4 regions of the Mesorhizobium sp. M0317 genome follow, and region 1 is predicted to be linked to each of the others. Evidence: predicted binding sites of a transcription regulator. Region 1 holds the regulator's gene; each other region holds the start of a gene.
What was found. The regulator LexA, encoded in region 1, represses DNA repair genes until DNA is damaged. The targets are predictions, from matches to a motif close to TGTTCNNNNTGTGTTCNG.

Region 1 (7,815 bases):
GCCGCCGTGACAGCGTTGGCTTGGTCACGCATATTGACCTTTCTGCAATCATTATCGTGAACACCGCAACTGTGTGCAGTCCGGTCTCGCCACTAAGGAAGCATGATTGAAAGAAGGACTACCGATGACCAGAAACGCCGACCATACGGAGGGTGATCCGTTCTACCATGGCACCCGGGCGGATTTGAAACCCGGGGATCTGCTGAGCGTCGGCCACCCTTCCAATTTCAGAGGTAAACCACTGTCATGGATCTATTTCACCCAGACACTGGAAGCCGCCATCTGGGGAGCAGAGCTTGCAACGGGTGACAGTCGTCAAAGGATTTACATCGTAAAGCCGACGGGGTTTTTCATGGATGACCCTAACCTGACCGATAAAAAATTTCCCGGTAATCCGACGAAATCCTACCGCTCCCGTGATCCGTTACTCATCCTGGGGGAGCTCGCTGAATGGCAGGGGCATACACCCGAACAATTGAAGGCAATGCACGATGGGCTTGCTCGCCTGAGGGCGGAGGGCCGGGATATGATTGAGGATTGAGCGTCCTTGGCGAGTGATGGTCAATTCCGGCGCGGTGGACGCGACCGCACGGACTTTCGCGCTTTGCGCGTTCATGTAGCATAGGAGGTCTGGGGCGCAAGGGGCAGACCCGATGGCTGGACGTGGCCGGGGCACGAAGGAAGGCGAAGGCGCCGAGGCAAGCGTCAGCGAACGCTCGCTGTTTGCCGATAGTCCCTATGCCGAGCCGCTGCCCCTCGCGCTGCCTGAGCCGCATCCCGGCGTCGCGCCTGCGCTGCCCGGTCACGCCTTGCCGGCGCAAGTCACAGCGCCCGGATCTATCGCCCGTCTGCGCAGACGGCTTCGCCGTCCGTCATGGCCCGCGCTCCGCCGCAGCCTTGCCGCGGCCGCCAACACGGAGCTCGACCGGGGCGTCGCCTTCCTGCTGGTGCCGGTTTTCCTGGCGGCCGGCGTCATCATTTATTTCTCGCTGGCCGGCGAGCCCGGCTTTGCGCAGCCAATCGCCATTGTGGTGCTGGCGACATGTTGCGCTGTCGCCACGCGATCGCGGCCGAGGACGCATCTGTTCTGCATGGCCGCGATGCTGTGCGCGCTCGGCGTCGTCGCCGCCAAAGTCGAGACCTGGCGCGCCGGAACGCAGATGCTCGGCTCCGAGATTCAGACACGGCTGACCGGCCGCGTCGTCAGTCTCGAACAGATGGAAAGCGGCCGCATCAGGCTGACGCTCGACGTGGTTTCGACCGCTTACCCCGAGCTGCGCTACGCCCCGGAGCGGGTCAGGCTCTCGGCGCGGACCGTTCCCGCCGATATGACCGCCGGCTCCCTGATCACCGGCTATGCCAGGCTGTTGCCGCCGACCGGTCCGGTGCGGCCGGAGAGCTACGATTTCTCCTTCGACAGCTATTTCACCGGTATCGGCGGCAGCGGCTTCTTTCTCGGCAATCCGAAAACCATTGCTACGCAGGGACCGCCGCCGCTGACCGCGCGGCTCTCCTCGGCAATCGAGAACGCGCGCGAAAACATTGCCGACCATATCAGGGGCAAAATCGGCGGCGCCGAAGGCGAGATTGCCGCGGCGTTGATTGTCGGGGTGCGCGCCGGCATCCCGGACGAGGTCAACGAAGCGATGCGGCGCACCGGCATCTACCACATCATCTCCATCTCCGGCCTGCACATGGCGCTGGTTGCCGGCACCATCATGGCGTTGCTGCGTGGCGCCTTTGCGCTGTTTCCCGATTTCTCTTCGCGCCGCCCAGTCAAGAAATATGCAGCAGTGGCAGCACTCGTCTCCATCGCCGCCTATCTCGTCATTTCAGGCGTCGTGGTTGCCGCCGAGCGCAGCTTCATCATGCTGGCGGTCATGCTTGTCGCCGTGCTGTTTGATCGCGCCGCACTCACCATGCGCAATCTGGCGATCTCCGCCATTGCCGTCATCCTGGTGTCGCCGCACGAGGTGGTCGGTCCCAGCTTCCAGATGTCGTTTGCCGCCACCGCCGCCCTTGTCGGCGCCTATGCCGGCTGGGCCGATTACCGCGCCGACAAGGTGAGAACGCCGCCGGCAAAGCGCTCCTTCGTCGGCTTCCTGTCGCGAAAATTCGCGCTGGCCATGGGCGGCCTCGCCATGACCTCGATCATCGCCGGCAGTGCAACCTTGCTGTTCGCCATCTGGCATTTTCAGCGTGTGTCGCCGCTCAGCCTGATCGCCAATCTGGCCGTGATGCCGATTGTTTCGTTGATCGTCATGCCCTTTGCCGTGCTCAGCGCACTGGCGATGCCGTTCGGCGCCGACGGGCCGTTCCTCTATGTGATGGGCAAGGGTCTGATGGCGATGATCGCTATATCGGCCTGGATTTCCGAGCGCTCGCCGGTCGACGCCGTCGGGCTGATCTCCATCCGCTCGGTGCTGTTGGTGGCGGTCGCCCTCGTCATCGCCACCATGGCCACCACCTGGCTCAGGTTGGCGGCCGTGCCTTTCGTGCTGGCCGGCCTGTTGACGGTGCCGCAGGTGCTTACGCCCGACGTGCTCATATCCGAGGATGCGCATCTGGTGGCCATGCCGATCGGTGGCGGCGAACTCGCCCTCAACCGCGAACGCTCCAACGAATTCACCACGGACAATTGGAAACGGGCGCTGCGGGCCGAAACCATTATCCCACCTGAGATTTTCGAGGCAACAGATACGCGGTTCGATCTCGATCCGCTCGATCTGCCGCCCGGCTCGCCCTTCTATTGCACCGGCGATCTCTGTATCGCCCGGCACCCTTCCGGAGCCATTGTAGCGCTTGCGAAAGACCGCAAGACGGCGCGGCCGGCCTGTGCCTTCGCGAGCCTGATCGTCATCGATGACGCCACCGCCTACAATCCGTGCCGCGACCCGCTGGTGCTGGTCGTGACGAAGAAACAGCTGGCCCGCGACGGCAGCGCCGCCGTCTTCTTCGATCCGCAATCGGCAGCTGCAGCGCCAACCATCCGCTTCGCCGTCGACAAGCCGTATCGCCCCTGGCACGAGCAACGCCGCTTCTCCCGCGAAGCGCGCGGCCTGCCGCCTTACAACCAGCGTGAAAAGTACAAACCCAAGCCGGCTCAGTAGCGCCGGATCAATCCGACAAGCTTGCCCTGCACCTTCACCCTGTCCGGTCCAAAAATGCGGGTCTCGTAGGCCGGGTTGGCGGCTTCCAGGGCGATCGAGGCGCCCTTGCGGCGGAAGCGTTTCAGGGTCGCTTCCTCATCGTCGACCAACGCCACCACGATCTCGCCGGGGCTGGCTGTGTCGGCATTGCGGATGATGACCGTGTCGCCATCGAAAATGCCGGCCTCGATCATCGAATCGCCCTTGACCTCGAGCGCGTAGTGTTCGCCGCCCATGATCATATCGGGCGGCACCGAGATCGAATGGGTCTGATGCTGGATGGCGTCGATCGGCACGCCGGCGGCGATGCGTCCCATAACCGGGATTGAAATCGCGGAAACGGCATCGTCATTGCCGGCCGACATCGAACGCGACGGCGAGCCCGGCTTGATCTGGCGGCCGAGACCGCCTTGGCCCAACGCGCCTTGTCCTTGGCCGCCTTGCCCTTGGCCGGTTTGACCAAGACTGCCCTGAATGACGCTCGGCGAAAACTTCCTCGCCGCATTGAGGCCTGGTGCGATCGAGTCGGGCAGCCGCAGCACTTCCAGCGCGCGCGCCCGGTTCGGCAGCCGGCGAATGAAACCGCGCTCCTCAAGCGCCGTGATCAGGCGGTGGATGCCGGACTTGGAGGCGAGGTCGAGCGCTTCCTTCATCTCGTCGAAGGACGGCGGGATTCCGCTCTCCTTCAGGCGTTCATGGATGAACATCAGAAGCTCATGTTGTTTGCGCGTCAGCATCGCGGCCCCCAAGGGTTCTGAAACCAGAATCAGAAAAAACAAACCCAGAACAAACACTATCTGTTCCAGTTGTGTTCCGCAACCTTTTAAAGTTTAATGAATGTGTTGGCGTTTTGTTCAGCGTAACGTTCGGCGCTGCGAGCGCCGCCTGCGCCCGGTTGCCAGCAACGGGGTGAAACGAAGACAAAGTGCCCTGCGTCGTCGGCTACGATCGCCGCTTCCTTTTCGGACGGGGCTGCGCAGCATCCGCGCGGGGTTCTCTCTGGGCATAGACCCGCAGCGTGTAGCCGATGTGAGCGGTCATCAGAGTCTTCGCACGTTCGACGTCGCGATCGAGGGCCGCTTCCATCAGGGCGGTATGGTGTTCGATCGCCACGGCGTCGCGCAGGGCCGCCACGGCCTTCCGGTGTCCGTCCGTGCGGCCGGCGGCGGCGCGCAGCGTCGGGGCCAGACCCAGAAAGCGGTGATGGCGATGCAATTGGTCGGAAATCGTTGCATTGAAGCGCAGCAGCCAGCTGGATGTCGCGGCACTGAGCAGCGCCGCATGGAAGGCATCGTGTTTTTCGTACCACGCGTCGACCGCATCATCCGATGGATCGTCGAGAATAGACCCGCACCGTGAGAGACGATAGTGGGCGGCAACGACCGCGTCTTCCCACTCACGGTCGCCCTTCTCGATCGATTCCACCAGCAGGGGCAGTTCGACCACCAGCCGCGCACGCGCCAAATCCTCGAGCTCCGCCCGAGAGACGGGAGCGACCGCAAACCCGCGGTTGCTGATGGCGGTCACAAGCCGTTCCGCCTCCAGCCGCGACAGCGCCTCGCGCAACGGCGTCCAGCCGATGCCGTAGGTGTTGCGCAGCGTGCTCAGCTTCAACGGCGCGGCAGGCGCCAGCCGGGTCGCAAGAATATCGCGCCTGAGCAGGCGATAGGCCACTTCCGTCTTCGAGGTCTGCTCGTCATCCAGCATCGTGATCCATCAGACATAAACGCTCGGCGGATCATTATATATCAAAGCCTTTCAACGGATGAATTATATATAATGTTTGACAGCTCAAGGGGCGACCACTCAAGATCGCCGGCATGTTTCGGCGGCAGGCTCCGCCGCGCGCGTTGTCTATGGAGGGGCGCCGGACCATGAGCATAACAACCGATCTCGCTGCAATCGAAGCAATGGATGCCGCCGATCCGCTGCGCTCCATGCGTGAACGCTTTGTCTTACCGCAAGGCGTAATTTATCTCGACGGCAATTCGCTGGGTGCCGCGTCACCAGCCGTCTTCAGCGAATTGCAGCAGGCCGCCACGCAGGAATGGGCGCACGACCTCATTCGCGCCTGGAACACCGCTGGCTGGTTCAACATGCCGGTGGAACTGGGAGATCAGCTCGGACGACTGATCGGCGCGGCTGACGGGCAGACGGTGGTCTGCGACACAACCTCGATCAACATCTACAAGCTGCTGCACGCCGCGCTCGGCATGCGGCCGGCTCGGTCGGCCATCGTTGCCGAGGGCGACAGTTTCCCGACCGACCTCTACATGGCCGAAGGCGTCGCCTCGACCCGGCCGGGAACGCGGCTGCGGCTGGAGGGCGTCGACGCGGCCGCAATCGAGGAGCTGATCGACGACAGCGTTGCCGTCATCCTGGTCAACCACGTAAACTACAAATCCGGCCAGTTGCGCGACATGGCGGCGCTGACGCGCAAGGCACATGACGCCGGCGCGCTGATCATCTGGGACCTCTGCCACACCGCCGGCGCCTTGCCGGTCGAACTCGACCGTGCCAATGCCGATTTCGCTGTCGGCTGCACCTACAAATACCTCAATGGCGGCCCGGGCTCGCCGGCCTTCATCTACGCGGCCGAGCGCCACCATGGTGATATCAGGCAGCCGCTCAGCGGCTGGTGGGGCCATGCGCGGCCCTTTGCCTTCGAGCAGGGCTTTGCCGTCGGCAGCGGGATCCGCCGCTTCCTGTGCGGAACGCAGCCGGTGCTGTCGATGCGGGCGCTCAAGGGCGCGCTCGATATCTGGAACGACGTCGACATGGCGGCGGTGCGCAGAAAAAGCATCGCACTGACCGACCTGTTTATCCAGCTCGTCGAAGCCAGATGCGGCGCCTACGGCCTTGAACTCGAAAGCCCGCGCGACGGCAGCCAGCGCGGCAGCCAGGTGTCGTTCCTCCACCCGCATGGCTACCAGGTGATGCGGGCGCTGATCGAGCGCGGCGTGATCGGCGATTTTCGGGCGCCGTCGACCATCCGTTTCGGCTTCACGCCGCTCTATGTCGGTTATGGCGATGTCTGGCAGGCGGTCGAAGCGCTGGAGGATATTTTGCGCACCGGCGCCTGGCAGGACGCCCGCTTCGCGGTAAAGACCGCGGTCACCTGAGGAACTACTACAGCCGGGTGCGGACCGTCCAGAGCTCCGGAAACAGCACGACCTCCAGCATCTTCTTCAGATAGGAGGCGCCTGAGGTGCCGCCCGTGCCGCGCTTCAAGCCGATGATGCGCTCGACCGTGGTGACGTGGTTGAAGCGCCAGCGGCGGAAATAATCCTCGAAGTCGACCAGCTTCTCGGCCAGTTCGTAGAGCATCCAGTAGCGCTGCGGGTCGCGGTAGACGGTTTGCCAGGCAGCCAGCACTTCTTCGTTCTCGACGCGCGTCTCGCGCCAGTCCGTGCGACTGGCGTCGGCGCCGATGTCGAAGCCATTGCGCGCCAAAAGCAGAAGCGCCTCATCATAGAGCGACGGCGTGGCCAGGATGGCTTCCAGCCTGTCCGTAAGGTCGGGCCGGTGCTTGTGCGGCCCGAGCATCGCAAGGTTGCGGTTGCCGGCCATGAACTCGATAGCGCGGTACTGCCACGACTGGAAGCCCGAGGATTGGCCGAGCGCGTCGCGAAACTCGGTGTATTCGCTGGGCGTCATCGTGCGCAGCACGTCCCAGGCATTGTTGAGCTGCTCGAAGATTCGCGCGACACGCGACAGCATCTTGAAGCTCGGTTCGAGGCGGTCGGCGCGGATCGAGCGGATCGCGGCGCCGATCTCGTGGAGGGCCAGTTTCATCCACAATTCGGATGTCTGATGCTGGATGATGAACAGCATCTCGTCATGGGCAGAAGACAGCGGCGCCTGCGCATCGAGCACCTTGTCCAGCTGCAGATAGTCGCTGTAGGACATCCGCTCCTTGAACGACATCTGCGCGCCATCGGACGCCGGATCGTGCGGCTTAATCAATTGATCTTCTCCGCGCGCAACCGGAAGCGCTGGATCTTGCCGGTCTGGGTTTTGGGCAAGGCGTCGATGAACTTCACCGAACGCGGATATTTGTAGGGCGCGATCGTTGCCTTGACGTGGTCCTGCAGGCGTTTGACGGTCAATGCGTCCGGCGAAACGCCTTGCACAAGCACGATATGCGCCTCGACGATCTGGCCGCGTTCACCGTCCTCGGCGCCGGTCACCGCGCATTCGGCGACGTCGGGATGCGAGAGCAGCGCCGCTTCGACCTCGGGGCCGGCGATGTTGTAGCCGGCGCTGACGATCATGTCGTCGGAACGCGCGGCGAAGTGGAAGAAGCCATCCTCGTCCTGCGTGAACGTATCGCCGGTGAGATTCCAGCCGTCGCGGACATAGTCCTTTTGCCTGGCATCGGCCATGTAGCGGCAGCCCGTCGGGCCGCGCACCGCCAGCCGGCCAGTAGAGCCGCGCGGCAACTCCCGCATCTCGTCATCGACGATGCGTGCCTGATAGCCGCCGACGGGTTTGCCGGTGGAGGCCGGCTTCATGTCGTCGAAGCGGTTGGAGATGAAGATATGCAGCATCTCGGTGGCGCCGATCCCATCGAGGATCGGCTTGCCGGTCTTCTCAGTCCATTCCTCGAAGACAGGCGCCGGCAGCGTCTCGCCCGCCGAAACCGCGACGCGCAGCGAGGACAGGT
Region 2 (7,815 bases), on a different contig from region 1:
GAGTGCGGCTGCCGTCGCCAAACCGCGCGGGGGCCTGGCCGTCATTGCGCGGCCGGAACAGCTTGGCGACCTCCTCCATGCGCTGTCGGGTCGCTTCGGCGACGCCGAGATGCTGGCCGTCCATCCGCGCCCGGAAGCAGCCGCAATCCGCATTGTCGTCAGGGCAGCGCTCGGCGCGCGCGGCAAGCTGTCGATCCGCCAGCCTTTGATGCTGCATGGGCAAACGGGCGACGGCCCGTCGGAACGCACCGAGATGATCAACAACGGACTGGCGTCGCTGTTTGGCGATTGATTTTGGGCCCGTCAGTGTCGTTGCCGCAAAACCGGCACACAGTTCGCTGAGATGGATTGCAGCATTGCCGTTGACCGGCAAATCCCTACATGCGTTGAAGCCATTTGGAGACAGCCACCTCGTGAAACGCCTTTTCAACCGCCTGCTGCCGAAATCCTGGCGATCCAGCGTCGTCACCATTCCCGTCATCAGGCTGCATGGCACCATCATGGCCGGCGGCGGCCCGTTCCGGCCGAGCCTGTCCTTGGCGTCCACCGCCGCCCTCATCGAAAAGGCGTTCCTGTTCGATGCGCCCGCCGTCGCCATTTCAATCAATTCGCCTGGCGGCTCGCCGGTGCAGTCGCGGCTGATCTTCAAGCGCATCCGCGACCTCGCGGTCGAGAAGAACAAAAAGGTGCTGGTCTTTGTCGAGGATGTGGCGGCCTCGGGCGGCTACATGATCGCGGTCGCCGGCGACGAGATCTTTGCCGATCCGTCCTCCATCGTCGGTTCGATTGGTGTCGTCTCGGCCTCGTTCGGCTTTCCCGAGTTGATGAAGAAGATCGGTGTCGAGCGCCGTGTCCACACCGCCGGCCAGAACAAGGCGGTGCTCGACCCGTTCAAGCCGGAGAAGAGGGAAGACGTCGAGCGCCTGAAGGCGCTGCAGCTGGAAGTGCACGAGACCTTCATCGACCTGGTCAGGGAACGCCGTGGCACCAAGCTGAAGGACGATCCGGACCTGTTCACCGGCCTGTTCTGGACCGGCAAGAAAGGGCTGGAGCTTGGCCTCGTCGATGCGTTGAGCGACATGCGCACGGTACTGAAAACCCGCTTCGGCGCGAAAACCCAGCTCAGGCTGGTCACCGCGCCGCGTGGCCTGTTTGGCCGCATCGGCCTGTTCGGCTCGAACTTTTCAGCGCCCGATATTGCCGCCGCCGCCGCAAGCGGCGTGATCGATGCGGCGGAAGAGCGCGCATTGTGGGCTCGCTTCGGGCTTTGAAAAAGCAGGGAAAGCGTCTAGCATGAGGGCTTGACAGTCTGCCTTGCCGCCTTGCGAGGGAGGAGCTTTGAAATGCCACAGATCATTTTCTTCGCAGTTGTCGGCGCAGCCGCTTATTTCGGCTACCGCACCTTCGTCCGCGAGGCCGAACGTGTGACCGCCAAGGTGCGGCGCACCGAAAAGCAGGCAGCCAACGGCACCAACGGCACGCTGGTCCAGGATCCCAAGACCGGCGAATACCGCCTGGCCAAGGACTGATCATCATCCCGTCAGCAGCCGACAGTTTGGATGCCGCAGCCCGGACGTGGCTTGCGCCCGCCAAGATAAATCTGGCGCTGCACGTCACCGGCAAGCGCGCCGACGGCTACCATCTGCTCGAGAGCCTGGTCGTTTTCACCCGCTTCGGCGACAGGGTCGAGATCGAGCCTGCCGACGCCGACCGGTTCTCCGTATCGGGCCGTTACGCGACTTCCGTGCCGATCGACGACAGCAATCTGGTGGTGAAGGCGCGCGAGGCGCTGCGCAGGCAGGCCGGCCAGCAGAGCACGCCGCCGGTTGCCATCCGGCTGGAAAAGAACCTGCCGATCGCATCCGGCGTCGGCGGCGGCTCAAGCGACGCGGCGGCGGTATTGCAGGGTCTTGTCCGGACCTGGGGGCTCGACATCGGCGAGGCCGAACTGAGCCGGATCGGTCTCACGCTCGGCGCCGACGTGCCGATGTGTCTTGCGGCAAAACCGCTGGTTGCGCGTGGCGTCGGCGACGAGCTGTCGCCAATTGCGGATTTTCCTGCGCTGGCCTTGGTGCTGGTCAATCCCGGCGTCGCCGTTTCGACGCCTGATGTGTTCAACGCACTTGAGAAACGCGACAATGAAGGACTGCCGCCGCTGCCGCGCGGTTTCGATTTCCACGGCGTCCGCAATTGGCTGGAGATCACCCGCAACGATCTTGAGGAACCGGCGCAAGCAATACAGCCGCCCATCGGCAGAGCGCTTTCCCTGCTGAACAGGGCCGGATCTGGATTCTCGCGCATGTCGGGGTCCGGCGCGACATGCTTCGGGCTGTTCGAGACCGGCAATGTCGCCAAGCGCGCCGCCGCCGAGATCCGCAGCCGCGAACCGGAATGGTTTGTCGCCGCGACACGAAGCATCGCTTCAGAGGGGGCCGATGACCAAAATTGACGAAAGCCGCCCCTTCATCCCGGTGCGCATCGCGGTGCTGACGGTGTCCGATACGCGCAGCCTTGCCGACGACAAATCAGGGCGGACGCTGGCCGATCGCATCGTCGAGGCCGGCCATGTCCTGGCCGCGCGCGACATCGTCACCGACGACCGGGAGAAAATCCGCGACAAGGTGCTGGGCTGGTCGCGCGACGAAGACATCGATGTCGTCATCACCACCGGCGGCACTGGCTTTACCGGCCGCGACGTGACGCCGGAGGCGCTGGAGCCGATCTTCGAAAAGCGCATGGACGGCTTTTCCGAAGTGTTCCATCGCATTTCCTACGACAAGATCGGCACCTCGACAGTGCAGAGCCGAGCGACGGGCGGCGTCGTCAACGCCACCTTCGTCTTCGTGCTGCCGGGCTCGCCCGGCGCCTGCAAGGACGCCTGGGACGGCATCCTGAAACCGCAGCTCGACTACCGCCACATGCCCTGCAACTTCGTCGAGATCATGCCGCGCCTGGACGAGCATTTGCGGCGCGGCAAGGCCGCCTCGTAAACCAAGGCAAAGTGCCGGCCAAGTGCTGCCTTTGTCAGGCAGAATGGCGGCTGCGCCTTCGAGAGGTCATTTCCTCCGGGTCGTCGGGCGGATAGTCTGTCGCCAAGTCAAGACGGAAGAGATCCAATGAGCGCGCACCGCGGCGGCTGCCATTGCGGCAACATCCACCTGACCTTCGAAACCGGAATTGAGCCGTCCGAGATGGAGATCCGCGCCTGCCAGTGCGCCTTCTGCGTCCGGCATGGCTCACGCGCCGCCGCCGATCCGCAGGGGCGATTGATCGTCGCGGTCGAGGACGAGGCCCGGCTGCACCGATACCGGTTCGGATTGCGCACCGCCGATTATCTCATCTGCCGGGACTGCGGCGTCTATGTCGCTGCTGTGACCACCGACGGCGAACCGAGAGCGATCGTCATCGTCAATGCGCTGGATGACCGGCCGCGGTTCAACCGCGAGCCGGTCCCAATGGACTATGATGCCGAGAACAAAGAGGGTCGCATTGCCCGGCGGCAAGCGCGCTGGATGCCGGTCGAGATCCGCTCCGGCGTCAGCGGATGACCGGCTCGCCGTGGAAGCGGCGGCGCGAGGGCGGCGAGACGCCGAAGCCGACCTCCATCATCAGCCGTGGCGTGGTGGACGGCACGGTGCCCATGTGGAAGCCGAACGGGTCCTCGACGAAGCCGAGCCCGGCCTCGCCGGTCAGCGTGACCGGGCTGTCCTCGCCATAGACCTTGAACACGTCTTGCGCCGGATGGCCGACCAGCAGCGTCAGTTGGTGCTTGAGACTGCGCCTGTTGTGGCTGCCTTTGACATAGACATGCGGGCCGGTGCCGGCATCGCAGGGTTTCAGATAGAAGAAGAATTTCAGCATCCGCCAGTCGTCGAGATCGAAATGATATTTGCCGAGCGAGGCAAGGTTCTTGTCGGCGTCGGAAGCCTCGCCAGTCGGGAAACTCCACCACACACGCGTGGTGATCAGCTTTGCCTGCCCGCCCAGATAGTGCTGGGCGATGTCGAACAGCAGCGGGTCGTTCTGGATGGCGAGTGCCGCCTTGCAGCCGAGGATGCGCTCGAAATAGTGGCCGCTGAGCAAAGAGCGACCGAACCGCTTCTCGGCTTCTGCGTGTTCTCCGGGCATGAATTCGAGCCGGCGGTCGAAATTGCCGAAGCACGGCGTGCTCTGCGCGAAGCTGGCGATCTCTTCGTGGATTGCCTGCGGCAGGACCAGTCCGGAGAACAGGCCATCGGTGCGCAGCGCCGCGACGATCGACTTGAGGTCGACGTCCCTGAACATCGTCGCTCCGGCACTCTGCGCGGGGCGCGCGGCTTTGGCGCCAAGCCAGTGCAGCTTGCGCGCCGGCATGGTGCGGGCAAGCACGAACATCGGCAGCCATGCGGGATTTTCGCGCAGGTCGGACAGATAGGTCGGGATACGCACCGCAATGCGGCGGAGCAGGCTGCCGTTGCGGGCAATGGCTTCCAGACTGGGGGCGCCGGATTTGTCAGGGGACGAAAGGTTCATCGGGGTCCTCAGATATGAACGGCAGCAACGACGACGCGGCGCTTGCTTACCGCTCCGGCACTACCCAAACCCCGATATCCCGCATCAACGGAATGCTAATCCCGCGTCAGCTTTTGTGCAATGCACAATAGCTTTTTGCGGCGAAAAAGAGGGATGGTGCTGCGACCGTGCCAATGCGGATGAGACGCCGACGCTGCCCCTCATCCGCCCTTCGGGCACCCTTCTCCCTGGGAACGGGAAAAGGGAGAAACATCACTTCTTCGGCGCCAGCCAGATTTCGGCGTCGAGCCGCTTGGTGGCGAGACCGCGCGCAAGGGCTTCGGCGCTGTGCGCGTTCTTCGACAGGGCAGCGGCCTGGCGCTTGCTGATGACCAGCCCTTCGGCCAGCGCCCGGTTGCCCGAAAACACCCGTGACAGGAACGGCGTGCGGCTGCCGCGCGCACGGCAAAAGCGCGCCGGCATGGTTTGCCGCGCCGTGTGAGCGACAACGTCGTCGATCCAGCCCTCCGCCAGCCTTGCGCCGGGTTCCAGAAACAGCAGCCAGTCACCCTTCGCCTGCCTGATTCCCGCGGCAATGCCGCCGGCCACGAAGTGGCAGCCGGCATGATCGGCAACCCGATGCGTCTGGTCGGTCGAGCCGGTGTCGCAGACGATGACATCGCGCACCACGCCCTCGACCGCGCCGCCGATCAACGAGGCGAGCGTGCGGGCAAGGCCTTCTTCGTCATCCCGGGTTTCGATGAGAACGCTGAGCATTTTTAGCCGAATAGCGGAAAGCCCGGCGCAGCGCCAGTTTTGCATGGCCCAACGAAAAAGTTCTTGCTTTGTTCTCATCAGCGAAATAGGATTATTTTCATGAACAGAGCGATTCGACAGCCAGCCGACAGTCCTTGGGAAAGGGCCAAAATGGAACATATCGTGCGTGCGGACATTGCTGCTTTCGGAGCAGGGCGAGCCGAGATGGCCAATGCGATGATCGAACAGAGCGGCATGCGCGTCCGTCCGGATCGCAACCGCGGCCGTTCCGCGGGCATCAACCCGTCCGGCCGGTTCGAGCCGGTCAGCCGGCATGTGTTCGACGACGGCTGGAATTCGCTGGAGGAATTGCCGCCGTTCAAGACCGAAGTGCAGGTCGAGAAGCCGCGCACCATCATCACCCGCAACGAATCGCCCGACATTTCCTTCGACCGCTCGATCAACCCCTATCGCGGCTGCGAGCATGGCTGCGTCTATTGTTTCGCCCGGCCGACGCATTCCTTCATGGGCCTGTCGCCGGGGCTGGATTTCGAAGCGAAGCTGTTTGCCAAGCCGGATGCGGCGCGGCTGCTCGACAAGGAACTGTCGAAGGATGGCTATCAGCCGCGCACCATCGCGATCGGCACCAACACCGATCCCTACCAGCCGATCGAGAAACAATACCGGATCATGCGCGAGATCCTCGAAGTGCTGGAGGCGCGCGGCCATCCGGTCGGCATCGTCACCAAATCCCATCTGGTGACGCGCGACATCGACATCTTGTCGCGCATGGCCGAACGGGGCTTGGCCAAGGTGGCGCTGTCGGTGACGACGATGGACCGCATGCTGGCGCGCACCATGGAGCCACGCGCGTCGACGCCGACCAAGCGGCTTGAGGCAATCCGGCAGCTTTCCGATGCCGGCATCCCGGCCTCTGTCATGGTGGCGCCGATCATTCCCGGCCTGACCGACCAGGAGATGGAGCGCATCCTCGATTCGGCACGCGCCGCAGGCGCCCGCGAGGCCGGCTATGTCATCCTGCGCCTGCCGCTCGAGGTGGCGCCGATCTTCAAGGACTGGCTGCTGCGCCATTATCCCGACCGCTACCGGCACGTGATGTCGCTGATCCGTTCGATGCGCGACGGCAAGGACTATGATTCGGAATGGGGCAAGCGGATGAAAGGCGCCGGCCCCTATGCCTGGCAGATCGGCCGGCGCTTCGAGATCACGGCCAAGCGGCTCGGCCTCAACGCCGAGCGGCGCACCCTCCGAACCGACCAGTTTGTCGCCGCCGCCAAGGCGACCGAGCAGCTGATGCTGCTCTGAGAGTAGCGCCTGCCCTGCCCTCGTGGTTGGCAGGCGACCCAAGAATCCCGTCCGGCCTGTCCCCCGGCCTGCAGACGGTGCCCTCCCGGTCTTGCCCCACTCGACCCTGGAGGGACTTGCGGAGAATCGGAGCCGATGCGAACCTCGCCGCAACATGGCTCGCGCGCGTTCCGATTCTCCGCTTCTTTTAGAAATCGTCGAAAAGCCCGACTTCTCCTTCGAGACGAAGGCGATGGCTGAAGGCCTGTGGCCGGTGGCAGGCATGGACGAGGCCGGCCGCGGTCCGCTGGCCGGGCCGGTGGTGGCGGCGGCGGTGATCCTCGATCCCGCCAACATTCCCGACGGGCTAGACGATTCCAAACGGCTCAACCATTTGCAGCGCGAGGCGCTGTTCCTGAAAATCCTGGGGTCAGCGCTCGGCGTGTCGATGGCCTCGGTCAGCGCCGAAGGCATTGACGGCAGCAATATCCTCAAGGCCAGCCTGGAAGCCATGCGCCGCGCCCTTGCCGGCCTGCCGATCCAGGCGAAGCTGGCGCTGGCCGATGGCCGCGATGTGCCGCCGGGCCTCCTCTGCGAAGGCCGCGCGCTGATCAAGGGCGACCAGCGCTCGCAATCGATCGCCGCCGCCTCGATCGTCGCCAAGGTGATGCGCGACCGCATGATGTGCGGCTGCGGCAGCCACCACGAACGCTACGGGTTCGAAGTCCACATGGGCTACGCCACCGTGCGGCACCGCACCGCGATCGAAGCGCATGGTCCGGTGGCAAGGCTGCACCGGGCGTCATTCGCGCCGTTCAGGCTGGGTGGAGTTGAGGTGGTTGAGGAAGAAGGGTTTGTCGGGTTGGACAGCTAATCTCCCCCCTTGAGGGGGAGATGGCCGGCAGGCCAGAGGGGGGTCGCCGCGCGTGAAGCGCCAGCCCTTCTTCGCAGCAGAATGCGTCGCGCCCGGTGGCACCGACCCCCTCTGTCGCCTTTGGCGACATCTCCCCCTCAAGGGGGGAGATTGTCCGCGCTCAACAAAAAAGCCGCCAGGTTGCCCGGGCGGCTTGATGTCAGCGAGTTACCCCGCTCAGTTCAGCCTGGCCTTCACGTCCTGCAGCGCGGACTTGAACAGGTCGGCGCCGGCCTTGGCGTCGATCTTGCCGGCAAGCAGCGTGCGGGCCGCCTCGACGGCGATGTCGACGGCGCTGGCGCGCACTTCGGCGACGGCTTCGCGCTCGGCCTGGCCGATCTTCTGCTCGG
Region 3 (7,815 bases), on a different contig from region 1:
CAGCGCCGCCCAGCGACGCGCCGGCGCCTCGAGCAGCAGGCTGAGGCTGGCCATGGTCAGCGTCAGCTGGACATTGTGATGATCGAGCGCACCCGGCAAGAAAATGCCGATGAAATGCAGCGCCGCCGCGCCGATGACGATAGCAGGCAGCACGGCGCCGACGCCGGCGAAGCTGCGTGCCGCACGGGCTGTAAAAAACACCGCCAGGCAAAACAGCAGCGACGGCCACAGCACCTGTGCGATCGCTTCGGCCATGGCCATGCTGCGGGTCAGCGCCGAGGCGGCGAGGATGATGACGGCGAGCGGTGCGTCGACCAGCCGCGACCAGTGCATGACGAAACCGCCTTCCGGCCCCATCCTGTACTGATGCAGGTCGAACCAGCCCTGGCCGGCCAGCATGTCGCGAACCTCGACCAGCCGCAGCAGGCTGTCATTGTCGCCGCCGGCATTGCTCAATTCGCGAAAGCCCGTGGCGGCATTGACAGCCAGCACCACCAGCATGGCAAGCAGCGCCAGCGTCATATCGGACTTCCAGGAGGAAGCACCCGCCTTGGCTGCGTTCATCATCATGACCTTCGTCGGAAAGACTGCGGCCTTAAACCTAGCCTTAACAGCTTCAATAAATAGTAAAGTCGCCTGAGCGAGGCCGCATATGAGCGCGGCCGGAGGCTCCGCCGGGTGTCGGGAGACGGAAATGCCGCACGAAGTCCGCCATGAGCCGGCCATTGCCGTGCTCCTGCCTTGCTACAATGAGGAACTGACCATCGCCGAGGTGGTGCGGCGCTTTCGCGAGACGCTGCCATCGGCCGAGATCTATGTCTATGACAACAATTCCAGGGATTTGACCGCGCTCAAGGCGCGCGCAGCGGGCGCCATCGTCGTCCGCGAGCCGCGCCAGGGCAAGGGCAATGTCGTGCGGCGCATGTTCGCCGACATCGATGCGGACATCTATCTGATGGCCGATGGCGACGGCACCTATGCGCCGGAAGATGCCTCGCTGCTGATCAACATCCTGCAGACCGAGCGCTGCGACATGGTGGTTGGCACCAGGCGCGGCGTCACCGACGATGCCGGCCGTTCCGGCCATGCCTTCGGCAACCGCATCTTCAACAGCCTCTACAAGCGGCTGTTCGGCGCCGACTTCACCGACATCTTCTCCGGCTACCGCGTCTTCTCGAGGCGTTTCGTCAAGAGCTTTCCCGCGGTTTCCGGCGGCTTCGAGATCGAGACCGAAATGTCGGTGCATGCCTCGCAGCTCAAACTGCCGGTGAGCGAGATCGCGCTCGATTATGGCCGCCGGCCTGAGGGATCGTCGTCGAAGCTGTCGACCTATCGCGACGGCGCCAGGATCCTGTGGATGTTCGCCATGCTGATGAAGGAAACGCAGCCGCTGCGCTTCTTCGGCGCCTTCGCGATTTTCTTCCTGGCGTCGAGCCTTGCCCTGATGACGCCGGTGCTGATCGAATTCGCCCAGACCGGCCTCGTGCCGCGCATGCCGACCTGGGTGCTGTCGGTCGGCCTGCTGCTGCTCTCGATGCTTGCGATGGTGACCGGATTGATCCTCGATTCGGTATCGCGCGGACGCGCCGAGCAGAAGCGCATTTTTTATCTCTCGGTGCCGTCGGGCCGGGTCGAACGGCGCGAACGCACTGGTGAAATCCCGAAGGCCGAACCGGGCAAGACGCCCCGGGCCGCCTGAGGCCGTGAGCCGGCTCGTCCGCTTCGTCCTGGCCGGCGGCGTTGGTTTCGTCGCCGATGCCGCGGCGCTCTGGCTGCTCTTGGCGGTGACGCCGCTCGGTCCCTTCGTCGCCCGTGTCCTGTCGATCGGCTTTGCGCTGTGCGTCACCTGGCAGATCAACCGGCACCTGACCTTTTCGCCGTCGAGCCGCGGCGTGGCTAGCGAGGGTGCGCGCTATGGCGGCGTCGGCATCGCCACCAGCATCGTCAACTATCTCGTCTACTGCGCCATCCTGTTCGCGCTGCCGGCAATGCCGCCGCTGGCGGCACTTGCGATCGCCTCGCTGGTAGCGATGGCGCTGTCGTTCCTCGGTTACTCCCGGCTGGTCTTCGACTGTTAGGGGGTCTGGGCCAAGCAAGCGCGATTGGCAGAAGCCGCCAAGTTCCGTATATCGGCGACTTGCCTTGCCGCAATTCCGGACGGAAAACCGCTACGCACTTTTCCTGGACTTGCTCGACCCGCTGGAGACCAAAAGATGACCCTGAAGATCGCCGTCCAGATGGACCATGTCTCCACCGTCTCGATCGCCGGCGACACGTCGTTTGCGCTGTCGCTGGAGGCGCAGCGGCGCGGGCACCAGCTGTTCCACTACACGCCGGACCGGCTGTCGATGCTGGGCGGCAAGGTGTTTGCCCGCATCGAGGAGATGAAGCTCCGCGACGAGAAGGGCAATCATTTTTCGCTGGGCGACAAGGTGCGCACCGACCTGTCGGAGATGGATGTGATCCTGCTGCGCCAGGATCCGCCCTTCGACATGAATTACATCACCACCACGCATATTCTGGAGCGCATTCACCCGAAGACACTGGTCGTCAACGACCCGGCCTGGGTGCGCAACAGCCCGGAAAAGATCTTCGTCACCGAATTCCCCGATCTGATGCCCGAAACGCTGATCACCAAGGATCCCCAGGAGGTCGCGGCCTTCCGCAAGGAATTCGGCGACATCATCGTCAAGCCGCTCTATGGCAATGGCGGCGCCGGCATCTTCCATCTCAAGGGAGACGATCGCAACCTCGCCTCACTGCTCGAAATGTTCGCCCAGCTGTCACGCGAGCCGTATATCGTCCAGCGCTATCTGAAGGATGTGCGCAAGGGCGACAAGCGCATCATCCTGATCGACGGCGAGGCGGTCGGCGCCATCAACCGCGTGCCGGCCGACCACGATTCCCGCTCCAACATGCATGTCGGCGGCCGCGCCGAAAAGACCGAGCTGACGGAGCGCGAACGCGAGATTTGCGCCCGCATCGGCCCGTCGCTGAAAGAGCGCGGCTTCATCCTGGTCGGCATCGACGTGATCGGCGACTACATGACCGAGATCAACGTGACCTCGCCAACCGGCGTGCGCGAAGTGCAACGCTTTGGTGGCGCGGATATCGCCAGCCTGTTCTGGGACGCGGTAGAGGCGAAGCGGCGGAATTTGGCCGCGTAGTGTGCGTTGCTACGGAGGACTTTGGTGGGTCCAGAGAAGCATCGAAAGATGCTCTTTATCGGGTAAGACTGCCGAGCAAGCGGCTCATCAAATCAAACTATGTCCCGGAAGCGCCGAGGCCTCAGTTTCGGAGGAAGGAGACCGATAAGTCTGGTCTGCAATTTTCGCTGTGGTGTTGCCCAGTCTTTCAGCAGAAAACCCGCATCGGAGTTCTTTTCCAGCAATGCAAAAGCCGCAGACAGTCCGATCAGGTCGACCAAGGTCCTGCGCATTGAGTGGCGGGAGATTAAATGCGCCAGTCCCGGCGCCACTTCGCACCAACGATTGGCCAGTGCCCGCCGTATCGCTATTTCAGTATCAGGCGACATCCTGCCGAGGCCAACTCCGGTACCCAGGATGCGCCCGTCCGCCCAGCCATTGCCGCCGTGAAGCCGATAACTGCCAAGAGCCCGCCCAATCCTCACGGTTCCGCCGATCATATGGGCGGCACGAGCCATATAACCATCGGCACATATCCTTATTTCGTCCGGATCGGATGGACGCATGATTTCAAGCGGAGCTCGACGAAACATCATCCCCGATGTGGTTGACCAAAACCAACCCACGGTACCCCGATCAATAAATAATAATGTCGGGTCAGCTTCGGTGTCGACATGCAGGTAGCCGCTCATTTTCGGCATCGATCGCGGGTCGTTCAGGTGGAATACGGGATGACCGCCCGCAAGCAGGTTGCCGGCCGTATCTATCACCACCTCATCGGAGCTCGACATTGCCGCGATACGGGTTTGGCTGAGATGCGCTCTCACATGGCATTCTATGAAGTCAGGATGCCAAGCATCGTCACCGTCAAGAAAGGAGATCAGGGGCCCGGCTGTCGCGTCAAGCCCGGTCATCATTGCTGTCAACTGCCCGCCATTTTGCAGTCGGGGCAGAAAGCGGAAACGACTGTCGCCAAGCTGGGACAGACACTCTTCAATCCTTCGGCGGGAACCGTCGGTCGAAAAATCATCGACCACCACGCATTCGAACGCAGTGTATGTCTGCGCCGCTACGGATCGGATCGCAGTGTCGATGAATGCCTCTTGATTGAAACAGCCTACGCAAACGGATACGGTTGGTAGCGCGATGTGAGAACCAGCTCCGCTTGGGACGATGTTTTCTTTCAAGAGGCGCTTCTCCGTACACCAGATTTGATCGCCTGAGATATTCCGTCGATCAAATGGCGGTGTTTCTTTGCCAAATTTCTCTCTATCGAAGCGAGTTTTTCTCCGCACTCAAGATCGCAATTGCCGCATGTTGACCCTACAGCACGGGTATCGCCCTCCTACCAAATTCGAGATTGTCAGAGCCATGCTGCGTCATGGCCACAACCTCAGAAAAGGGCACCCTTCCGCGAAGTCGCAACCTGCTCTTCAGGCCAGTTTGCTGTCGGACGATCCGTTCATATCCTATTCGGGAATGTCCGGTACGCCGCTCGGATTAGCAAGTCATATGCCTTTCCTTCCACGCGGCCACCGCGCCTGGTTTCTCATCTCGCCAACCTGGTCCATCGAAAACAGTGCTAGCGTCAAAACCATCCGGACCTATGCCGTTCTGCATAGACTCAAGAACCCCCGTCACTCGCTAATCTTCCTATCCAACACTCAGGCCGAGGCTGATCTGTTGAATCAGTCCGGCGAGGCCGCCGTCCTGCACAACAAGACGTCAACAACCTCCGAACACATATTCAGGCCTCTCGATGACGTCCCTGTAGAATTTGATGCAATCTACAATGCGCAGCTGGCTCCGTGGAAGCGCCATGACTTGTCGCTTGGCATCCAGCGTTGCGCATTTGTCTTCTATCGAGATTCAAGCGGATCCTCCACGACGGAGTCGGAAAGAGCGCGAATAAATCGGCATAGGGAGCTCGCGCCGCATCACGTCTTTATCAACGAGTTTGACGGCACCGGCAAGCCTGTCCGATTGGCACCGGCTCAGGTGAACACGCATCTAAATCGTGCAGCCGTGGGAATCTGTCTCTCTCACCTGGAAGGACCAATGTTCGCCAGCACGGAATATCTTCTCGCGGGCCTTCCAGTGGTCACGACGCCGAACCATGGCGGCCGAGACCTTTATCTGGATGACGACTATTCGCTCACAGTTCCACCCGATCCTCGATCCATCGCGGAGGCTGTCTTAGCGCTGAAGGAGCGACGAATTCCCCGGGATTACATTCGTTCGCAAACTTTGAAACGAATCGAACGAGACCGCGGGCGGTTCATAGACCTTGTAAACGAGATTTTTCTGGAGAGCGGCTCTTCGCGCCGGATCGCCCTGCCTTGGCCTTTCAGATATCCTGTCATGGAGTGGCTTCCACCGCAGGTCGCGATCGATCGATCGCTTTCAGGTTCGGTCGATGCCTTCATCACCGCTTAGAAGCAACACCCTCAGATCGCCGAAGGGCCTAGTCGCCCTTGTTAAACGCGGTCGAGGAGGCGGAGCAGCCGTTCCATTTTGCTTGACCATCTTCCTTTTTTGCAACCGGCACAGCGCGCTGCAGCCACCACGAATGCATGTTCCTGTAATGTTCTTGCCTTGGCCTGAAATCTATGGTTGTCTTGTCCTGACGTCGCTCGCGGTCTGAACCACAAGGCCGAGGCGAGCCGATATCCGGGGGCAGAGCAAGATGGTGGCGCGGGTTCGCACGGTTGCTTTCCAGGGCATCGAGGCCGTACCGGTCGATGTCCAGGTGATGATCGCGCCGGGCAAGGTCGGCATGCAGATCGTCGGGCTGGCCGACAAGGCGGTGGCCGAAAGCCGCGAGCGCGTGCAGGCGGCACTGCATGCGTCGGGGCTGTCGATGCCGTCGAAGAAGGTGACGGTCAACCTGGCGCCTGCCGATCTTCCTAAGGAAGGGAGCCATTACGACCTGCCGATCGCGCTCGGCCTGATGGCTGCACTCGGCGCCATTCCGGGCGACATGCTGGCCTCCTATGTCGTGCTCGGAGAATTGTCGCTCGACGGCACCATTGCCACGGTCGCCGGCGCGCTGCCGGCGGCGATCGGCGCCAATGCCGAGGGAAAGGGCCTGATCTGCCCGTTCGGCTGCGGGCCGGAAGCGGCCTGGGCGGGCAAGGATTTCGACATATTGGCGCCGCGCAGCCTGATTGCCATCGCCAATCATTTTCGCGGCACGCAGGTGCTGTCGCGGCCCGAGCCCGGCATCCATGTCTCGGCCCGCGACCTGCCCGACCTTTCAGACATCAAGGGCCAGGAAAGCGCCAAGCGGGCGCTGGAAGTGGCGGCGGCCGGCGGCCACAATCTGTTGATGGTCGGGCCTCCCGGCTCGGGAAAATCGATGCTGGCGCAGAGGCTGCCTTCAATTCTGCCGCCACTGGCGCCCAAGGAACTTCTTGAAGTCTCGATGATCGCCTCGGTGGCCGGCGAGCTCGGCGAAGGCAAGCTCACCGACCGGCGGCCGTTCCGCGCCCCGCACCATTCGGCTTCGATGGCGGCAATGGTCGGCGGCGGCATCGGGGCGCGGCCGGGCGAAGTATCGCTTGCCCATAACGGCGTGCTGTTCCTCGACGAGTTTCCCGAATTCACGCCGCAGACCTTGGATGCGCTGCGCCAGCCACTGGAGACCGGCGACTGCATGATCGCGCGCGCCAACCACCGCGTCACCTATCCAGCGCGCATCCAGCTGGTGGCGGCGATGAACCCGTGCCGTTGCGGCATGGCCGGCGAGCCCGGCTATCGCTGCCTGCGCGGTGAGCGCTGCCGCACCGACTACCAGGCGCGCATTTCCGGCCCGCTGCTCGACCGCATCGATCTCAGGATCGAGGTGCCTGCGGTTTCGGCCGCCGATCTGATCCGGCCGGATCGGGCGGAGAAAAGTGCCGCCGTTGCGCAGCGCGTCGCGCGCGCCCGCACCATCCAGCGCGAACGGTTCGAGCGGCTCGGCGTGACCAGCGCGACCACCAACGCGCATTGCTCGCCTTCTGTTATCGAGGACATCGCGATGCCGGATGCCGCCGGCCTGTCTCTGTTGAAGGACGCCAGCGAAAAGCTCGGCTTTTCCGCGCGCGCCTATCATCGGGTGCTGAAAGTGGCGCGCACGCTGGCCGATCTCGAAGCGAGAGAAACCGTCGGCCGCATTCACCTGGCCGAGGCGATTTCCTACCGCATGATGTCGGAGCGGGTGGCGCAGGCGGCGTAACGCTCCTCCTTGAGGGGAAGGTGGCCCCGAAGCGGCAGGGTGGGGGTCGCCGAAGAATGGTCGATCTTTTTGGAGCCGAGCCGAGAAAGGGCCTCTGCAATGACATTGCTTGTAGTGTCGTCCGAAGGGAGTCGCCGCACTTCACGCAGGACCCCACCCGGCCCTTCGGGCCACCCTCCCCTCAAGGGGGAGGGAAATGCAGGCGCTAATTCGCCCGCTCTTTCGCCTTCAGCTCCAGCCGCCGTGCGTGCAGCACCGGTTCCGTATAGCCATTCGGCTGTTCGCGGCCTCTAAACACCAGGTCGCAGGCGGCGTGGAAGGCGATGGAATTGTCGAAATCGGTGGCCATCGGGCGGTAGAGCGGGTCGCCGACATTTTGGAGGTCGACGATCGCTGCCATGCGCCGCAGCGAATCCATCACCTGGATCTGCGAGCACACCTTGTGGTGCA
Region 4 (7,815 bases), on a different contig from region 1:
AAGCGGATGCACTGGCCGGAGCTGGCGGTCAAAAGCACATCGTCATTGTCTGTGCAGGTCTCGACGCCGAGGATCTCGTCGCCCTCCTCCTCCAGCTTCATGGCGATCTTGCCGTTGCGGTTGACCTGGACGAATTCGGACAGCTTGTTGCGGCGCACGGTGCCGCGCGTGGTGGCGAACATGACGTCGAGTTCGCCCCAGCTGGTCTCGTCCTCGGGCAGCGGCATGATGGTGGTGATGCGCTCGCCCTGCTCCAGCGGCAGCATGTTGATCAGCGCCTTGCCGCGCGACTGCGGATTGCCGATTGGCAGCCGCCAGACCTTTTCCTTGTAGACGATGCCGCGCGAGGAGAAGAACAGCACCGGCGTATGCGTGTTGGCGACGAACAGCCGGGTGACGAAATCCTCTTCCTTGGTCGACATGCCGGAGCGGCCCTTGCCGCCGCGGCGTTGCGCCCGGTAGAGCGACAGCGGCACGCGCTTGATGTAGCCGGAATGGCTGACGGTGACGACCATGTCCTCGCGCTGGATCAGGTCCTCGTCTTCCATGTCGGCGCCGCCGTCGGTGAGCTCGGTGCGGCGCGGCGTGCCGAACTCGTCGCGCACGGCGGCAAGCTCGTCCTTGACGATCTGTTGGATGCGGGCGCGGGACGACAGAATGTCGAGGTAATCCTTGATCTCGTCGCCGATGGTGTTCAGCTCGTCGGCGATTTCGTCACGGCCGAGCGCGGTCAGGCGCTGCAGGCGCAGTTCGAGGATTGCGCGCGCCTGTTCCTCGGAGAGGTTGTAGGTGCCATCCTCGTTGATGCGATGGCGCGGATCGTCGATAAGCAGAATCAACGACTCCACGTCCCCGGAGGGCCAGCGCCGCTCCATCAACTGCTCGCGCGCCGTCTGCGGATCGGGCGCGGTGCGGATCAGCTTGATCACTTCGTCGATGTTGGCGACGGCTATGGCGAGGCCGACCAGCACGTGGGCGCGGTCGCGCGCCTTGCGCAGCAGGAATTTCGTGCGCCGGCTAATCACCTCTTCGCGGAAGCCGACAAACGCCTTCAGCATGTCGGTCAGGTTCATCACTTCCGGCTTGCCGCCGTTCAGCGCCACCATATTGGCGCCGAAGGAGGTCTGCAGCGGCGTGAAGCGGTAAAGCTGGTTGAGAATGACGTCGGCGACAGCGTCGCGCTTCAGCTCAATGACGACGCGGTAGCCCTGGCGGTCGCTTTCGTCGCGAATGTCGGAAATGCCTTCGATGCGCTTGTCGCGCACCAGCTCGGCCATTTTCTCGATCATCGAGGCCTTGTTCACCTGGTACGGGACTTCCGTGATGATGATCGATTCACGGTCGTTTCCGCGCTGTTCGACATTGACCTTGCCGCGCATGACGATGGAGCCACGGCCAGTCGCATAGGCGCTGTAGATGCCGGAACGGCCGAGCACGATGCCGCCGGTCGGGAAATCGGGACCCGGAATGATCTCCATCAGCGCCGGCAAATCGATCGCCGGATTGTCGATGATGGCGATGGCGCCGTTGCAGATCTCGGCCAGATTGTGCGGCGGGATGTTGGTGGCCATGCCGACGGCGATGCCGCCGGAACCGTTGACCAGAAGATTGGGGAAGCGGGCCGGCAGCACCTTCGGTTCGGTGTCGGATGCGTCATAAGTCTCCTGGAAATCGACGGTTTCCTTGTCGATGTCCTCCAAGAGTTCATGCGCGACCTTGGTCAGCCGCGATTCGGTGTAGCGCATCGCCGCCGGCGGATCGCCGTCGATGGAGCCGAAATTACCCTGCCCGTCGATCAGCGGAACGCGCAGCGACCAGTCCTGCGCCATGCGCACCAAGGCGTCGTAGATCGAGGCGTCGCCATGCGGATGGTATTTACCCATCACGTCGGCGACCGGGCGGGCCGACTTCACATATTTGCGGTTCCAGTGGTAACCGCTCTCATGCGCCGCATAGAGAATGCGGCGGTGAACCGGCTTCAGGCCGTCGCGTACATCGGGCAGCGCACGGCTGACGATGACGCTCATGGCATAAGAGAGGTAGGAGCTCTGCATCTCCTCGATGATGGAGATGGGCTCGATGCCGGTAGGGCCGCCGTCGGCGCCGCGCGGGGGTTTTTGGTCGGTCAAATCGGATCACAATCTAATCAGGAATCACTGACCGCTTATATAGGAAGCACGGCCGAAACTCCAATATTCGTGGCGGTTTTCCAACGACAATTTTGGCGGCAATTTCAAATGGATACCGTTGATTGCGACGATTTGGCCATAACGCATTTCGCCGCCGCAAGGGCAAAAGCCTGCGATGGACCGTTTTCAAAGCAAAGAGCGTATCAGGAGGCAGGCGGACGCATCAGCGGGTAGCCACCCGCCGGGCGCGATAGTGGCCAGGCGTTTCGCCCATGACGCGCCGGAAACGGCGGTTGAACGTCGACAAATCGTTGAAACCGGCCTCGAAGGCGATTGCCGAGATGGCATCGCCTGACATGCGCAGCCGCACCGCCGCGCGGTGCAGCCGGGTTCTCAGCAGAAACTGATAGGGCGTCATGCCTGCGACCTGCCGGAAGGTGCGCAGGAAATGATACGGGCTGGTCGCCGTCGCGCAGGCAAGCTCGGAAAGCGAGACCGGCCTGTCGGCATTGAGCTCGATCTGCCGCACCGCCTCGGCAACCCGTTTCTGGTCGCGGCGGCTCGGCGGTCGAACGCCAGGCACCGCATCGCTGGCGACGGGCAGTGCTGCGCCGGCAACTGCCAGTGCTGCGCCGGCAATTCGCAGGCCAAGCTCCTCAAAGGCGTCGATGTCGACCATCTCGCGCGCCGCTTCCGCCTCGGCCAGCAGCGATGCGAGCGCCGGCAAAGGCGGCATATGCGGCACGCCGAAGGCGAGCTTGCTCGCGCCGGGCACGTCGCTGGCGATGCGGTCGAGATAGGCCGGAGCGAAGTGGAAGGACAGGCAACGGTCGCCGGCGCCATGCTCATGCCCGCATTCATAGCAGGCGCCGACATTGCCGAGCAGGATCGCGCCCGGCGCCAGCATGGCGGCGCCTTGCCTGGTGCGGTAGCGGAAGGTGCCGCTGGTGACAGCGGCAACGCAGAAGGTGTCGTGCGCCTCCTCGAACGGGCGGTCGCCGGCGCCGGCCGTGCACAGCACGTCACAGACGTACCAACCCTGCCCCGATGCCAGGTTTTGTTCGCTCGTCGTCATGGCTTGAAAGATAGCAATTTTTCCCAAGCGCGACAGCCGGTCGGGGCCTATCGCTTGCAGCCTCCTGACATAACGAAGGCAGCAAGTATGAGCGGTACATCCTCCTTTGCCGAAGCGCTCCACAGCGACGGCCCCAATCCCGGCCTGGCTGAAAAGCTGGATCTCTACGGCCGCTTCGTCGGCGCCTGGACATTCGATGCCACGCGCCATCTCGAGGACGGCACGGTTCTCACCGGACGCGGCGAGGTGCATTTCGGCTGGGTCCTGGAAGGCAGGGCGATCCAGGACGTATGGATCCTGCCCGCGCGGGATGCCGGCCCCTCGCCCTCGCTCGGCAAATGGACTTTCAATGGCACAACGCTGCGGGCCTATGATCCCGGCTCGGATGCCTGGCACATCTTCTGGAGCGACCCGCGAAACCAATACTACAGCCGCCAGCTTGGTCGCGCCGAAGGCGACACAATTGTGCAGGTCGGCGCCGACGGCACTGGTTCCTCGGTCCGCTGGAGCTTTTCGCGCATCACCAAAGACAGCTTCCGCTGGCTCGGCGAGCGTTCGCACGACGATGGCAAGACATGGCGTCTCGAAGTCGAGTTCCTGGCGCGCCGCGTCGCCCAGGAACTGATGACGCAACATATTGCAAAAAAGGTGAAAAAACATGCTTGACCATGTCTCGATCGGCGTCCGCGACACCAATTTTTCGAAGCCCTTCTACGATGCCGCGCTAAAGCCGCTCGGTTATTCCTGCCTCAGCCAGTCGCCAGGCTCACTGGGTTATGGTGCGCAAACCGTGGCGCTGTGGGTGAACGACGCGGAGCGGCCAGTGTCATCGGACGAGAAGTCCGGTCTGCATTTCTGCTTTACCGCGCCGACGAGGCAGAGTGTCGTTGCCTTCCATGCCGCCGCCTTGCGTGCAGGCGGCAGCGACAATGGCGCGCCGGGCCTGCGCGCCGAATATGGCGAGAACTATTACGCTGCCTTCGTCGTCGATCCCGACGGCTATCGCCGGGAGGCCTATTGCAACGCTGCCGCCTAACACTGACGCCGTCTCCGGTATCGCCATGTCAGACGGTTCCCACCGGTCGGGCTTTGCTCTACCACTATGGTGGCGCAGGGGTCCGGCCCGGCGGGAGGGGTCAGCGATGCCGAGTTTCGACAGCCTGTTCAACGCCTTCGTCACCATTCTGGTGACCATCGACCCGCCAGGTCTCGCGCCGCTCTTCCTCGCGGTGACACGCGGCATGAACCGCGAGGAACGTCAGCAGGTTTCGGTGCGCGCCTCGATCATCGGCTTCCTCGTGATGGCGCTGTTTGCGGTGGCCGGGGCGTCCATCCTGTCGGTGTTCGGCATCACGCTGCCGGCTTTCCGTGTCGCCGGCGGGTTTTTGCTGTTCTTCATCGCTTTCGAAATGGTGTTCGAGCGCCGCCAAGATCGCAAGGAGAAGATCGGCGACGTCGCCATCACCAAGGACATGATCCACAACATCGCGGCCTTCCCGCTGGCGATCCCGCTGATCGCCGGCCCCGGTGCGATTTCGGCGACTGTGCTACTGTCGGGCTCGTTTCAGGGTTTTGCAGCACAAGCGGCGCTGGTCGGCATCATCTTCGTCTGCCTTGCCATCACCTATCTGGTGTTCGTGCTGTCGGAGCGCATCGACCGCATCCTCGGCCAGACCGGCCGCTCGATCCTAACCCGCCTGCTCGGCGTCATCCTGGCCGCGCTTGCGGTTCAGTTCGTCGCGGATGGCATCAAGGCGCTGATGGCGGGGTAAGCGGCAGCCCCTACTCCACCGCCGTATCGACGACCTCGAAATCGTGAGTGATGACAGCCGTCTTGGCCAGCATGGCCGACGCCGAGCAGTATTTCTCGATCGACAGGTTGATGGCGCGCTGGACCTTGTCGCGCGACAGCGCGTGGCCCGTGACGATGAAATGCATATGGATGCGGGTGAAGACTTTGGGGTCGGTTTCGGCCCGGTCGGCGTCGAGTTCTACAACACAGTCCTCGATCGCCTCGCGGCCTTTTTCGAGGATGTGGACGACATCATAGGCCGAGCAGCCGCCGGTGCCGATCAGCACCAGCTCCATTGGGCTCGGACCTGGCGTCTTGCCTTCCGGCCCGGGGGCGGTCCCCAGCACCAGTTTGTGGCCGCTGCCGGACTCGCCGACGAAGGTGCGCTCCTCGACCCATTTAATCCGTGCTTTCACGGCAATCTTCCTTTCAGAAAGCGTCACTGGCCGAAGACGACCGTGTGCATGATCCGCCCCGGCAGCAGCGTGAACACGCCGGCGCCGATCAGGGCGAAAACATACAGCGATATCATCACCCTGCGATGTTTGGCGACCCGATGCATATGCGCGTGCCAGACCGCAAGCGGCACGGCGATCAACACTAAAATCGACAAGAGATGGATCGGGCTGAACGGACCGACGAGGCGTATCTGCTGGATCCAGAAACTGGAGATGGCGACGACCATCATCAGCGCCGCCCAGGCATAGCCGACGACACGATGACGCGTCGTGCCTTTCGGCAGCGCCAGTTGCGTAGCGCCAACGGCCAGCGCGGCAAGGGCCGCGAAGGCGTGCCATGGAATGGGAGGGCGCGCCGATAGAAGCGGTCCGAGCGACATCGCACCCTCTCCTCAGATATCGCTGACTATCGTCAGCTCAGAACGGGATTTCGTCGTCCAGTTCGCGCGACGAGCCGCCGCCACCGCCGCCCTTGGAACCGCCGCCACCGCTATTGCCGCCGCGGTTGAAGCTCTCATTGGGGCCAGACTGGCCGAAATCCGAGCCACGGCTCGCGCCGCCGCCGGCATAGTTGCCGACCTGACCGCCGCCCTCGCCGCGAGAATCGAGCATCTGCAGCTCGCCGCGGAATTTCTGCAGCACGACTTCGGTCGTGTACTTGTCGGCGCCGGTCTGGTCTTGCCATTTGCGTGTCTGCAGCTGGCCTTCGACGTAAACCTTCATGCCCTTCTTCAGGTACTGCTCGGCGACCTTGGCGATCTGGTCATTGAAAATGACCACGTTGTGCCATTCGGTCTTTTCCTTGCGCTCGCCGGAGTTCTTGTCGCGCCAGCTTTCCGACGTGGCGATGCGGATGTTGACGACCGGATCACCGGAATTCAGGCGGCGGATTTCAGGGTCCGCGCCGAGGTTACCGACCAGAATGACCTTGTTGACGCTACCCGCCATGACACTTCTCCGTGCTCATCCGAAACAAATTTCAAGTCGTTCACCTTACAGGCCGCGCACAATCCTGGCTTGCCGCGGCTGGCTTTTCCCACAAGGTTTTTGTTCCCTTTTCGTTCCTATACTGTTAACCACGGATTGTCAAGGAATGGCAGCAATCGCCGACGCGGGCGCGTGGATTTAGCTGACACGCAGGGGCGAGAAGCGGTGTCGTCAGCGCCGTTTTTTAGCTGGTGGCAACGGACCGAAAAAGCCGCTCCACTCCATGCCCATGCCATGGGCGCGCTGTGCGATCACGGTTGGCGCCGACATCAGCCCGACTGCAGGTTCAGATTTCAGAGCCGGGTCATTCAGCAATTTCCCGATCGCGCGCCCGTGCCACCACACCTGAGCGACGAGCGCCGCTACCACCGCGATCAGGCCCCAGGTCCCCAATCCTTCGCCGAAGATGTAAATCCCGTATGGCGGGGATAGCGCCGTACCCAGCTTGGCCAACAAGATCACGGCCACGAAACCGATGACGGCGATCGCTCCTATACCGAGTACGAGGCGGCGATAGAGCCTCAGAGCCTCGTTGAGGTTCTCGGCGGACGAAAGATCGACGTTGGAATTCATAAATACTACTCCTGCCTCGCGATGATCGGCCCATCTTGTTCCCCACGGCTTAGAGGCCCGGCAGGATCCAATCAATACGCGGCATTCAAAACACCCCTTGCCAAATCGATAAGTATCGACTTATGCTTTTGCCATGATCGAAGCAGAGATTTTTCGCGCCCTGGCCGACCCGACGCGACGCGCCGTCTACGAGCGGCTGACTTCCGGCGAGATGAGCGTGTCGGAGTTGCGCACCGGCATGAGCGTGTCGCAGCCGGCGGTGTCGCAGCACCTTGCCGTGCTGCGCGGCGCAGGCCTGGTCAGCGAAAGACGCGCCGGCCGCAACGCCTACTATCGCGCCGATCCGCAAGGGCTCGAGCCGCTGCTCGGCTGGATCGAACGCTACCGCGCATTCTGGCCGGAGCGCATCGAAAGACTGAAGGCCGTTTTGAAGGACATGGACCAATGACCGACGAAAAGCAGACGCAGACCGCCAAGGATGCCCTCGCCTTCGAATGCGATCTGCCGGACGCACCGGAAAAAGTGTGGCGGGCACTGACCGTGCCGGACCTCTTGGCGGAATGGATGATGCCGAACGACATCAATCCGGAAACCGGCAGCCGCTTTGCCTTTGCCGGGCCTGAGAAGCCGATCGAGTGCGAAGTGCTCGATGCCGAACCGGGGCGCCTGCTGCGCTATTCCTGGCGCGAGCGTTCCGGCGACGCCAACCGCGAGGAGCTGGAGAGCATCGTCACCTTCACACTCGCCCGCACCGTTTCCGGCGGCACGCATCTGCGCATCGTCCATGACGGGTTTGTCCTG

Region 2: a site for LexA is predicted at 5,327-5,344, ahead of NKI88_RS28850 (PA0069 family radical SAM protein). Genes of this name have one in related genera too.
Region 3: a site for LexA is predicted at 5,721-5,738, ahead of NKI88_RS13040 (YifB family Mg chelatase-like AAA ATPase). Genes of this name have one in related genera too.
Region 4: a site for LexA is predicted at 6,503-6,520, ahead of ssb (single-stranded DNA-binding protein). Genes of this name have one in related genera too.

Annotation. Positions count from the first base shown of each region.
Region 1 covers NZ_JAMYRV010000032.1:58,035-65,849, reverse strand. The annotation lists gene arr (NAD(+)--rifampin ADP-ribosyltransferase) at 125-541, shown strand; gene NKI88_RS21255 (ComEC/Rec2 family competence protein) at 654-3,110, shown strand; gene lexA (transcriptional repressor LexA) at 3,104-3,886, opposite strand; gene NKI88_RS21245 (GntR family transcriptional regulator) at 4,092-4,856, opposite strand; gene kynU (kynureninase) at 5,024-6,271, shown strand; gene kynA (tryptophan 2,3-dioxygenase) at 6,279-7,115, opposite strand; gene NKI88_RS21230 (AMP-binding protein) at 7,112-7,815, opposite strand, start outside.
Region 2 covers NZ_JAMYRV010000059.1:6,589-14,403, reverse strand. The annotation lists gene NKI88_RS28890 (tRNA1(Val) (adenine(37)-N6)-methyltransferase) at 1-292, shown strand, start outside; gene NKI88_RS28885 (S49 family peptidase) at 414-1,271, shown strand; gene NKI88_RS28880 (membrane protein) at 1,344-1,529, shown strand; gene NKI88_RS28875 (4-(cytidine 5'-diphospho)-2-C-methyl-D-erythritol kinase) at 1,556-2,449, shown strand; gene moaB (molybdenum cofactor biosynthesis protein B) at 2,436-2,990, shown strand; gene NKI88_RS28865 (GFA family protein) at 3,117-3,548, shown strand; gene NKI88_RS28860 (hypothetical protein) at 3,538-4,512, opposite strand; gene NKI88_RS28855 (glycosyltransferase) at 4,765-5,268, opposite strand; gene NKI88_RS28850 (PA0069 family radical SAM protein) at 5,419-6,573, shown strand; gene rnhB (ribonuclease HII) at 6,728-7,426, shown strand; gene NKI88_RS28840 (F0F1 ATP synthase subunit B) at 7,643-7,815, opposite strand, start outside.
Region 3 covers NZ_JAMYRV010000014.1:66,104-73,918, forward strand. The annotation lists gene NKI88_RS13010 (GtrA family protein) at 1-570, opposite strand, end outside; gene NKI88_RS13015 (glycosyltransferase) at 695-1,699, shown strand; gene NKI88_RS13020 (GtrA family protein) at 1,704-2,078, shown strand; gene gshB (glutathione synthase) at 2,214-3,167, shown strand; gene NKI88_RS13030 (glycosyltransferase family 2 protein) at 3,260-4,333, opposite strand; gene NKI88_RS13035 (glycosyltransferase) at 4,518-5,582, shown strand; gene NKI88_RS13040 (YifB family Mg chelatase-like AAA ATPase) at 5,833-7,365, shown strand; gene NKI88_RS13045 (malate synthase G) at 7,571-7,815, opposite strand, start outside.
Region 4 covers NZ_JAMYRV010000001.1:378,372-386,186, reverse strand. The annotation lists gene gyrA (DNA gyrase subunit A) at 1-2,129, opposite strand, end outside; gene NKI88_RS01945 (helix-turn-helix transcriptional regulator) at 2,353-3,204, opposite strand; gene NKI88_RS01940 (hypothetical protein) at 3,292-3,870, shown strand; gene NKI88_RS01935 (VOC family protein) at 3,863-4,240, shown strand; gene NKI88_RS01930 (MarC family protein) at 4,347-4,976, shown strand; gene NKI88_RS01925 (OsmC family protein) at 4,987-5,412, opposite strand; gene NKI88_RS01920 (DUF2306 domain-containing protein) at 5,436-5,834, opposite strand; gene ssb (single-stranded DNA-binding protein) at 5,872-6,402, opposite strand; gene NKI88_RS01910 (hypothetical protein) at 6,613-7,014, opposite strand; gene NKI88_RS01905 (ArsR/SmtB family transcription factor) at 7,148-7,462, shown strand; gene NKI88_RS01900 (SRPBCC family protein) at 7,459-7,815, shown strand, end outside.